Regions from separate parts of the Lentzea sp. NPDC054927 genome, predicted to be linked through region 1. Evidence: riboswitches for the same ligand, from Rfam matches in the RefSeq annotation. Region 1 holds a riboswitch; the other holds the start of a gene.
The links. A riboswitch is a leader RNA that binds a small molecule or an ion and turns the genes downstream of it on or off. The one in region 1 is predicted to bind glycine.

Region 1 (4,428 bases):
AGGCCCTCGGGACCGTGGTAGACCGCGTACATGGAGGCGATCACGGCCAGCAGCACCTGCGCGGTGCAGATGTTCGACGTGGCCTTCTCGCGGCGGATGTGCTGCTCACGCGTCTGCAACGCCAAGCGGTAGGCCAGCGACCCGTCGGAGTCGACGGAGACACCGACGAGACGGCCGGGCAGCTGGCGCTCCAGTCCGGACCGGACGGCCATGTACCCGGCGTGCGGGCCACCGAAGCCGATCGGCACGCCGAAGCGCTGCGTGGTGCCGACGACGACGTCCGCGCCGATCTCGCCCGGCGCGCGCAGCAGCGTCAGCGCCAGCAGGTCGGCGACGACGACGGCCTGCGCGCCCGCCGCGTGGATCTCCTCGATCAGCGCGGCCTGGTCGCGCACCACACCGGACGCACCGGGGTACGACAGCAGCACGCCGTAGAAGTCGCCGCCCAGGCCGAGGCCCTCGATGCCCTGCGACAGGTCCGCGACGACGATCTCGATGCCCAGCGGCTCGGCGCGCGTCTCGATGACGGCCAGCGTCTGCGGCAGCGTGTCGGCGTCGACGACGAACTTGTTCGACTTCGAGCGACCCGCGCGGCGCACCAGGGTCATGGCCTCGGCGGCGGCGGTCGACTCGTCCAGCATGGACGCGTTCGCGACCGGCAGGCCGGTCAGGTCGCCGACCATGGTCTGGAAGTTCAGCAGCGCCTCGAGCCGGCCCTGCGAGATCTCCGGCTGGTACGGCGTGTACGCGGTGTACCAGGCGGGCGACTCCAGCACGTTGCGCAGGATGACGCCCGGCGTGACGGTGTCGTAGTAGCCGAGGCCGATCATCTGCGTCATCGGGCGGTTCTGCGACGCGAGCTCACGCAGCTCGGCCAGCGCCTCGGTCTCGGTGGCCGGCGCCGGCAGGTCGAGCACGAGGTCGCGCTCGTGGATCGACGAAGGCACCGCGCGCTGCGCCAGCTCCTCCAGCGATCCGACGCCGATGACGTCGAGGATGCGCGCGAGTTCGGCGGGGCGCGGACCGACGTGGCGGTCGGCGAACGGGATGCCGTGCTCGAGAGCGGCGAGCGGAATGCGGTCCTGCGTCATCAAACGCCTCCGGGGGTGGCTGCGGGCACACGTGTCCTGTGCCCTCCCCGCTCTGTCCGTACCCGTGACGGGCGCCTGAGAGGTTCACCCCGTTGTGAGGCGGGGCTTTCACCGTCGGCGGGACCGCAGAAAAGTCTTCAGCACACTCTTCAGCGGTCCACTTTCCAGAGGCGTCTCGCTCACGCGGTCCTGGATGCCTGAGAGGTTCCCGGGGAGGGACTTGCTCCTTCGGCGCCGGGTTTCGAAACCCCGGTCTCTCCCGCCTGAGTTCAGCGACTACCCGTGAAGAATACCCGCAGGCAGCCCAGGTAGTCCCCAGGGACGCGACCTACGTCTCACCGATCAGCACCGATCAGCCGGTCGCGCGCTCCCGCCGGCGGCGCGTCAGCTCGTCCTCCGTCATGGGAGCGATCTCCATGCCGTCCGCACGTTCGGCCGGGAACTCGTGGATCGTCCCGGAGATCTCCCGCATCGCACCGCTCACCGCGATGCCGAACACGCCCTGACCGCCCTGCAGCAGATCGACGACCTCTTCCGGTGAGGTGCACTCGTAGACGGTCGTGCCGTCCGAGAAGAGGGTGATCTTCGCCAGGTCCTGCACGCCACGGCGGCGCAGGTGGTCCACGGCGACCCTGATGTTCTGCAACGAGACGCCGGTGTCCAGCAGTCTCTTCACCACCTTCAGGACCAGGATGTCCTTGAAGGAGTAGAGCCGTTGACTCCCGGAACCGTGGGCCATCCTTATCGTCGGAGCGACGAGTCCGGTCCTGGCCCAGTAGTCGAGCTGCCGGTACGTGATTCCCGCGATCTGACACGCCGCGGGACCCCGGTAGCCGACGAGCTCGTCCGGCAGCGAGGAGTCCGGGAACAGCTCACCCTGCTGCCCGGATTCGGCCCTCACGGGCGCTTCCTCGGCCACGCCTGCCTCCCCTCGCCAACGGCCACGAAAGTCGAGGCCGTCAAGCCACCACGTCAGCTCTCACGAACCGGGTGACGTCCACTCGAGTTCGACGGTAAGACCGGCCGGAGGGCAGGTCAACGCGACGCGCGGGGAGGATCGACCCTCAACCTGAGGTGGAGAGTCACAGCGTCACCCGATGTGGGACGTTCAGGTGACGTTTAGTGATCGTTTAGCGAGCAATGCCAGCGGAAAGTAGCCCAGCCGAGCGACACACCCGTGGGTTACGCCGGTTCCAAACGAGACGGACAGCGACACGCCTATGTGTCCGCGCCCCTGAAGTCCTCCGGAGACACCGAGTCGAGGAACTCGCGGAACTTCTCGACCTCGTCCTCCTGCTCGTCCGGGATGATGAGGCCGGCCTCCGCCAGCACGGACTCCTCCGCGTGGATCGGCACCCCCACGCGCAACGCCAGCGCCACCGAGTCCGAGGGGCGCGCGGACACCCGCACGTCGCCGTCGAACACGAGTTCCGCGAAGAACGTGCCCTCCTGCAGGTCGGTGATCCGCACCTGTTCGAGGTTGCGTCCCAGCGCCCCGATGACGTCCTTCAGCAGGTCGTGGGTGAGAGGCCGAGCCGGGCGGACGCCCTGTTGCTCGAGTGCGATGGCCGTGGCTTCGACGGACCCGATCCAGATCGGCAGGTACCGCTCGCCCTCGGTTTCGCGCAGCAGAAGGATCGGCTGGTTCTGGGGCAGCTCTACCCGGACGCCCACGACGCGCATCTCACTCATCGGGTCTCGCCTCCCTCTGACTCGTTGGGGAGTACCCGGTTTCGCCTCCGAGCATCCCCCGGCGTATGCGTTCGACGCTACCCGCCAAGCGGGCCGTGTGCTCAATTGTTGCGGGCAGAACGTGATCAAGATGATTGCCGCAGGCCCGCTCTCACCAACAACGTGTGCAACGAGGTGAACAGGTCAGCCAATTCCCGAACCGTCTCGGGATCTGAGAAGGACTTCAGCACAACCACCTCGTGATCCGCTGCCGCGCGGACCGCGCGCAGTTGCTCGCGCTCGACGCCGAGTCCGGTCATCGTCCGGATCGTGCGGAGCGTCGCGAGGTCGTCGACGGTGAAACGGCCACCGGGGCCGGTGCGCAGCAGGCCGTCGCGTTCCAGCTGGGACAGCTGTTCCGCGCTGATTCCGGCCTGGGCAAGCAGATCGATCCGCGACACCGAAATGGAGTCCGCGGGAGCGGTGTCGAGCTGTTCGCGGATCACCTTGAGCGGCAGGTATCTGTCACGTTGTGCGGACAGCACGAACCGCAGCCTCTCGACGTCCGCCACGGAGAACTGGCGGTAGCCGGAGGCCGTGCGTGCCGGGCGGACCAGCCCCTCCGCTTCCAGGAAGCGGATCTTGGAGATGGTGACGTCGGGGAACTCGGGACGAAGCTGTGAGAGCACCGCCCCGATGCTGAGCACCCCGCGTTGTGGCCGCCCGGCCGTCACGCGTCAGGCTCCCGCGGAGCCTGGGCCCGTCAGGAAGACGAGACGGAACTTGCCGATCTGGACCTCGTCACCGTTCGCGAGGACGGCCTGGTCGACCGGCTCGCGGTTGACGTAGGTGCCGTTGAGGCTGCCCACGTCGATGACGACGAACTCGCCGCTCTCCCGGCGGAACTCGGCGTGGCGGCGCGAGACCGTCACGTCGTCCAGGAAGATGTCGCTGTCGGGGTGGCGCCCCGCGCTCGTCGTGTCGCGGTCCAGCAAGAACCGGGAACCGGCGTTCGGGCCGCGCTTCACCACGAGCAGCGCGGAACCGGCGGGAAGTGCGTCTACACCGGCAACGGCCGGCTCCTGGGCGGGCGCCTCGGCGCCGCCCTCCATCTCCTGGAGGAAGTCCGCCCGGAAGACGGAGGTCCGCTCCGGGGACTGCTCCGGCGGAACGCCTGGGCCGTCGTTCGTGCTCACCTGAGCTCTCCTCCTGCTGCTGGATCCGTCACTTCCGGTAAAACCTATCGCGTTCGGGTCGCCACCCTCAGCGCGGCTCCCCTTCCGGCCGAAGAGGCGGCGAAAGATCGACGTCACTCCTTCTCCACCAAGGCCTTGTAGCCCTCCGCGTCCAGCAGGCCTTCCAGCGCGTCCGCGTCGTTCAGACGGATCTCCACCATCCAGCCCTCGCCGTACGGATCGGTGTTGACCGAGTCCGGCGTCTGCACCAACGCGTCGTTGATGGCGACGACCTCACCGTCGAGCGGCGAGTAGAGGTCGGACACGCTCTTGGTCGACTCGACCTCGCCGAACGTGTCGCCGGCCGCGACCGTGTGACCGACCTCGGGCAGCTGGACGAAGACGACGTCACCGAGCTGTTCCTGGGCGTAGTCGGTGATGCCGACCCGCACGGTGTTCTCGCCCGTGCTGGCGACCCACTCGTGTTCCTC
Region 2 (4,428 bases), on a different contig from region 1:
CGTACTCCGCGAGGGAGGCGTTGAACTGGTCGGACATCTGGAAGATCTCCCTACTTGGCGCGCTTGTAGAACGGAAGTGCGACGACCTCGACCGGCTGCTTCTTGCCGCGGACGTCGACCAGCAGTGGGGTGCCGGGCTCGGCACTCGCCCTGGACACGTAGGCCATGGCGACCGAGTAGCCCAGCGTCGGGGACAGGGCGCCCGAGGTGACCTCGCCGACGACCTCGTCGCCGTTCAGCACCGCGTAGCCGTGGCGCGGGGCGCGGCGCTCGGGGGTCTTCAGTCCTACCAGGACCGAGTCCACTTCGGACTCCGCCACCTTCGTCAGCGCGTCGCGACCCACGAAGTCGCCCGGCTTCTCGAGCTTCACCACACGGCCCAGACCAGCGTGGTACGGCGTGAGGGAGGTCGTGAGTTCGTTGCCGTACAACGGCATTCCGGCCTCGAGACGCAACGTGTCGCGGCAGCCGAGTCCGCACGGCTTGAGCTCGTGCGCCTCACCCGCGGACAGCAGCGCGGCCCACACGGCGGGCGCGTCGGCCGGAGCCACGAAGAGCTCGAAGCCTTCCTCGCCCGTGTAACCGGTGCGCGCGAGCAGCGCGTCGACGCCGGCCACGGTGGACGGGTACGAGGCGTAGTACTTGACCGTGGACAGGTCGGTGTCGGTCAGCCCGGACAGGATCTCGACCGACTTCGGGCCCTGGATCGCGATCAACGCGTAGTCGGTCGACTTGTCCGCGACCTCGACGTCGAAACCGGCGGCGCGCTCGACGAGGGCCTCGGCGACGACGAGGGCGTTGGAGGCGTTCGCGACGACCATGAACTCCTGGTCGCCCAAGCGGTACACGATCAGGTCGTCGATCACGCCGCCGTCGGCCTGGGTGATCATCGTGTAGCGGGCCTTGCCGACGGCCAGCGCGGAGATGTGGCCGACCAGCGCGTAGTCGAGCGCCTCGCCCGCCTGCGGTCCGGTCAGGACGATCTCACCCATGTGCGTGAGGTCGAACAGGCCCGCGGTGGTGCGCACGGCGTGGTGCTCGGCGAGCTCGCTGGAGTAGCGCAGCGGCATCCGCCAGCCCGCGAAGTCGGTGAACATCGCGCCGAGCTGCTCGTGCTCGGCGTTCAGAGGCGTGAGGCGGGACATCAGAACGCTCCTCCAGGGTGCGCCGAAGAGCCGGACGCGGCCGGCTGAGGCATCAGAAGAATGACACGGTCCATCGGAGACTCCTCACTAGAGCGAGCCTCCCCCTCTGTCATGAGCCTGAGAGCTTCGCCGCGCGGAGCGCGACTTGCACCGTGGGCGAGGCTGCCGAGCAGCCTGCTTTCCAGAGTTGCCTTCGTCGTGCGGTACCTGTACCTGAGAGATTCCGGGGAGGAGTTGCTCCTTCGGCGTCCCCGCTGAAGGGGACTCTCCCGCGCGACATCGACGGCCGTGTTCAGTTGTCAGCCCCAGACGCTAGCAGGCCAAACGTCACAGCGGCACGCCCTGCGCAGTCTTCTCGACCACCTTGCGCTCCGCCCAGAACGACAGGAACGGGATGGTGCCGGCGAGCAGCACGAGCGCGGTGCCCTTGATCGACCAGCGCAGCTTCAGCGCGAGGTCGACGGAAATCACCAGGTAGATGGCGTAGAGGAAGCCGTGGATCGGGCCGACGACCTTCATCGCCCCGCCCATGTCCGCGGCGTACTTGAGCACCATGGCCACGACCAGGAGCAGCAGGAAGACTCCGACCACGTAAGCCATGACCCTGAACCGGGTCAACGCACCCTTCATCTGCCCGCCTTCGCTCAACGACCGTCCCGCGCGTTGAGGTTCGCGAGCATGCGGTTGTAGGCCGCGAGCTCCGCGTCTTCTTCGTCGTCGAAGTACTCGACAGGCGCGGGTTTGACGGCGTCAACGGTAGCCACTGGCCCAGGAGCGGGCGCAACCGGCTCGGGTGCGAGATCCGCGTCACGGTTCTGGCGCGCCAAACGGCGGAAACGCCACACCATGAAGGCCGGGAAGAGGCCGAAGAGCGGCCACTGGAGCACGTAGCCGAGGTTCTGGAACGTGCCGCTGGCGGACTCGAAGCGCTGCCACTGCCACCACGCGAGCCCGCAACAGGCGATCAGTGCGACCAGGCAGCCGAGCCCGATCAACACTCGTTGGGGAGTAAGGAGGCCGCGCACGGCCTCCACACTACTTGGGTGAGGCCTCCGCAGAGGAGGCCGCCCGTGAGGGACGCAGTGTGGATACAGGGCTGCCGCCTCCGACAGCCCGTTCCCACCTATGCCACGCCGTCCCGGCGCTGCCTCTGCAGACGAGCAACACACCAGGCTGCGGCAGAACCGCGGCGAAGGTGCTGGAGAACCGTCATCGGTCCCAGGCGCCGCCCGAGGTCGGCAGGAGACAGGCCAGCCGCGCGGTAGTCGAGCGCGCGCTGGTCCAACGGGCTGATGCCCGCGTCCCACCACTGCTCGGCCTCGGCGACGTCGCCAACCAGCTGCCAGTAGCTCGCCGCGGCGGCGAGCAGTGCCTCGGGTGCCTCCGGCGCCCGCTTGCGCATCGCGGCCACGTAGGCCGGATCCGCCGAGTCGACCTTGACCAAGCCACGCGACGACCCGCCCCTGCTTCCCCGCTGGGCGGGGATGCCAGGCGCCGAGGGGGGAGCCTCAGCGAGCCATGCGTTCTTGATCCGGTTCACCTCCTGCATCTCTGCGTCATCAGACCGTTCAGCCGCCCACTGCTGCAACAGCTCGTGGACCCCGGAGTCCTCGACCATATGTGCCTCCTCGTCGGTCGGGGATCGGCCATTGCAGCGGAAGGTATTCGGTAGGTCTGACAATCGCCAGACCCTGAATCCCCAGAACACCCGTTACCAGTGCGTGATTGGCCTCATTCCACCCATCCGGCTCAACGCGAACGGCCGAAGATCACCCAGGGTCACTAGCTGATCGGCGTTGCCGTCCCGAAGAGGCTCCTGATGAAGGTGATGATCGACTCCGCGCCCTGACGCAGCCAGCCGAGAACCTGCTGCACCGCCGAAGCGGACTGCTCGGGCTGGGTGATCAGGAGGAACAGCACCAGCGCGACGCCCGCCAGCACTAGCACCTTCTTGAGGTTCACAGGTACCTCTCCGTCCATCTCGCTCACCGGTCAGGCGGCGGACCGCCCGTGTCACCCGTCATGGTCCCTCATTCACCCTTGCGATGAACAACGACCACGCCCAACTGCTCCTAGGATCCACCAGCGGCGCACGCCTGCACGACGGCCAATGTCACCCGAATGGCGGCTAAAGAGGGGCCTCAACTGCGCCGATGTCCTGGGCACGAGGTGAACACGGACTCCCTCGCATCCCACAGCTTGGACCAGACACTGTTGCACCGGGCCTCACCCGGATGCCGAACCGCCGACATCACGCTCTGTCACGCCGTCGTGTCTCCATTAATACGCACGCGAGCATTCATCCAATTACTCCTGCCCGCCGCAGTTCCATAATTTGGGCCTCCGCCACACCCATGTCGGCAAGCACTTCCCCGGTGTTCACCCCGGCCGTTACCGGGGGCGCAGGAACCGCCGTCGGGGTGCGGTCGAACCGAGGCGCCGGCGCCGGGTGCAACGACCCCGAGACATCCACGAACGAGGCACGCGCCGCGTTGTACGGATGCCGCGCCGCCTCGGCAGGGGTCAGGACCGGTGCCAGGCACGCGTCCGTGTCCCGCGCGAGGTCCGCCCACTCGTCCCGCGTCCGGGTCTTCACCGCCGCCGCGATGCGTTCGCGCAGCTCAGGCCAGTTCGCCGGGTCGTTGCGCGACGGTGCGTCCTCCAGACCCAGCACGGCCACCAGGTCGGCGTAGAACTTCTCCTCCAGCGCGCCCAGCGCCACGTACCGCCCGTCCGCGGCCTCGTAGACGTCGTAGAACGGCACTCCACCGTCGAGCATGTTCTCGCCGCGCCCGCCCTGCCACATGCCCGCGGACTTCATCCCGTGCAGGAACGTCGTGAGCAACGCCGCCCCGTCGACCATGGCCGCGTCGACCACCTGGCCACGCCCCGAGCGCTCGCGTTCGTACAGCGCGGCGAGCACGCCGAGGGCCAGCAGCAGGCCTCCCCCGCCGAAGTCGCCGAGGAAGTTCACCGGAAAGACGGGCGGCCCACCGGCACGTCCGACGGGGTCGAGCGCACCCGCCACGGCGATGTAGTTGATGTCGTGGCCGGCGCGCTGAGCCAGCGGCCCGTCCTGCCCCCACCCGGTCATGCGTCCATATATAAGGCGCGGGTTGCGGGCCAGACACTGCGCCGGACCGATGCCCAGCCGCTCGGTCACGCCCGGCCTGAAGCCCTCGATGAGCACGTCCGAGCGTTCGACCAGCCGCAACACCAGCTCGGCACCCTCCGGCCTGCGGGTGTCGATTGCGATCGAGCGCCGGTTGCGGGTCAGGAAGTC

Region 2: it holds a riboswitch for glycine, as region 1 does, so the genes downstream of both, gcvT (glycine cleavage system aminomethyltransferase GcvT) here and gcvP (aminomethyl-transferring glycine dehydrogenase) in region 1, are expected to answer to the same signal.

What each region holds. Positions count from the first base shown of each region.
Region 1 is NZ_JBSGXZ010000008.1:278,346-282,773, forward strand. It holds gene gcvP (aminomethyl-transferring glycine dehydrogenase) at 1-1,091, opposite strand, end outside; glycine riboswitch at 1,142-1,261, opposite strand; glycine riboswitch at 1,266-1,363, opposite strand; gene ACWGE0_RS16065 (MerR family transcriptional regulator) at 1,444-2,010, opposite strand; gene ACWGE0_RS16070 (bifunctional nuclease family protein) at 2,310-2,783, opposite strand; gene ACWGE0_RS16075 (MerR family transcriptional regulator) at 2,909-3,496, opposite strand; gene garA (glycogen accumulation regulator GarA) at 3,500-3,958, opposite strand; gene gcvH (glycine cleavage system protein GcvH) at 4,072-4,428, opposite strand, start outside.
Region 2 is NZ_JBSGXZ010000078.1:1,463-5,890, forward strand. It holds gene glyA (serine hydroxymethyltransferase) at 1-37, opposite strand, end outside; gene gcvT (glycine cleavage system aminomethyltransferase GcvT) at 51-1,145, opposite strand; glycine riboswitch at 1,245-1,335, opposite strand; glycine riboswitch at 1,337-1,427, opposite strand; gene ACWGE0_RS44790 (DUF3817 domain-containing protein) at 1,473-1,775, opposite strand; gene ACWGE0_RS44795 (hypothetical protein) at 1,790-2,170, opposite strand; gene ACWGE0_RS44800 (helix-turn-helix transcriptional regulator) at 2,269-2,763, opposite strand; gene ACWGE0_RS44805 (hypothetical protein) at 2,928-3,107, opposite strand; gene ACWGE0_RS44810 (CaiB/BaiF CoA transferase family protein) at 3,445-4,428, opposite strand, start outside.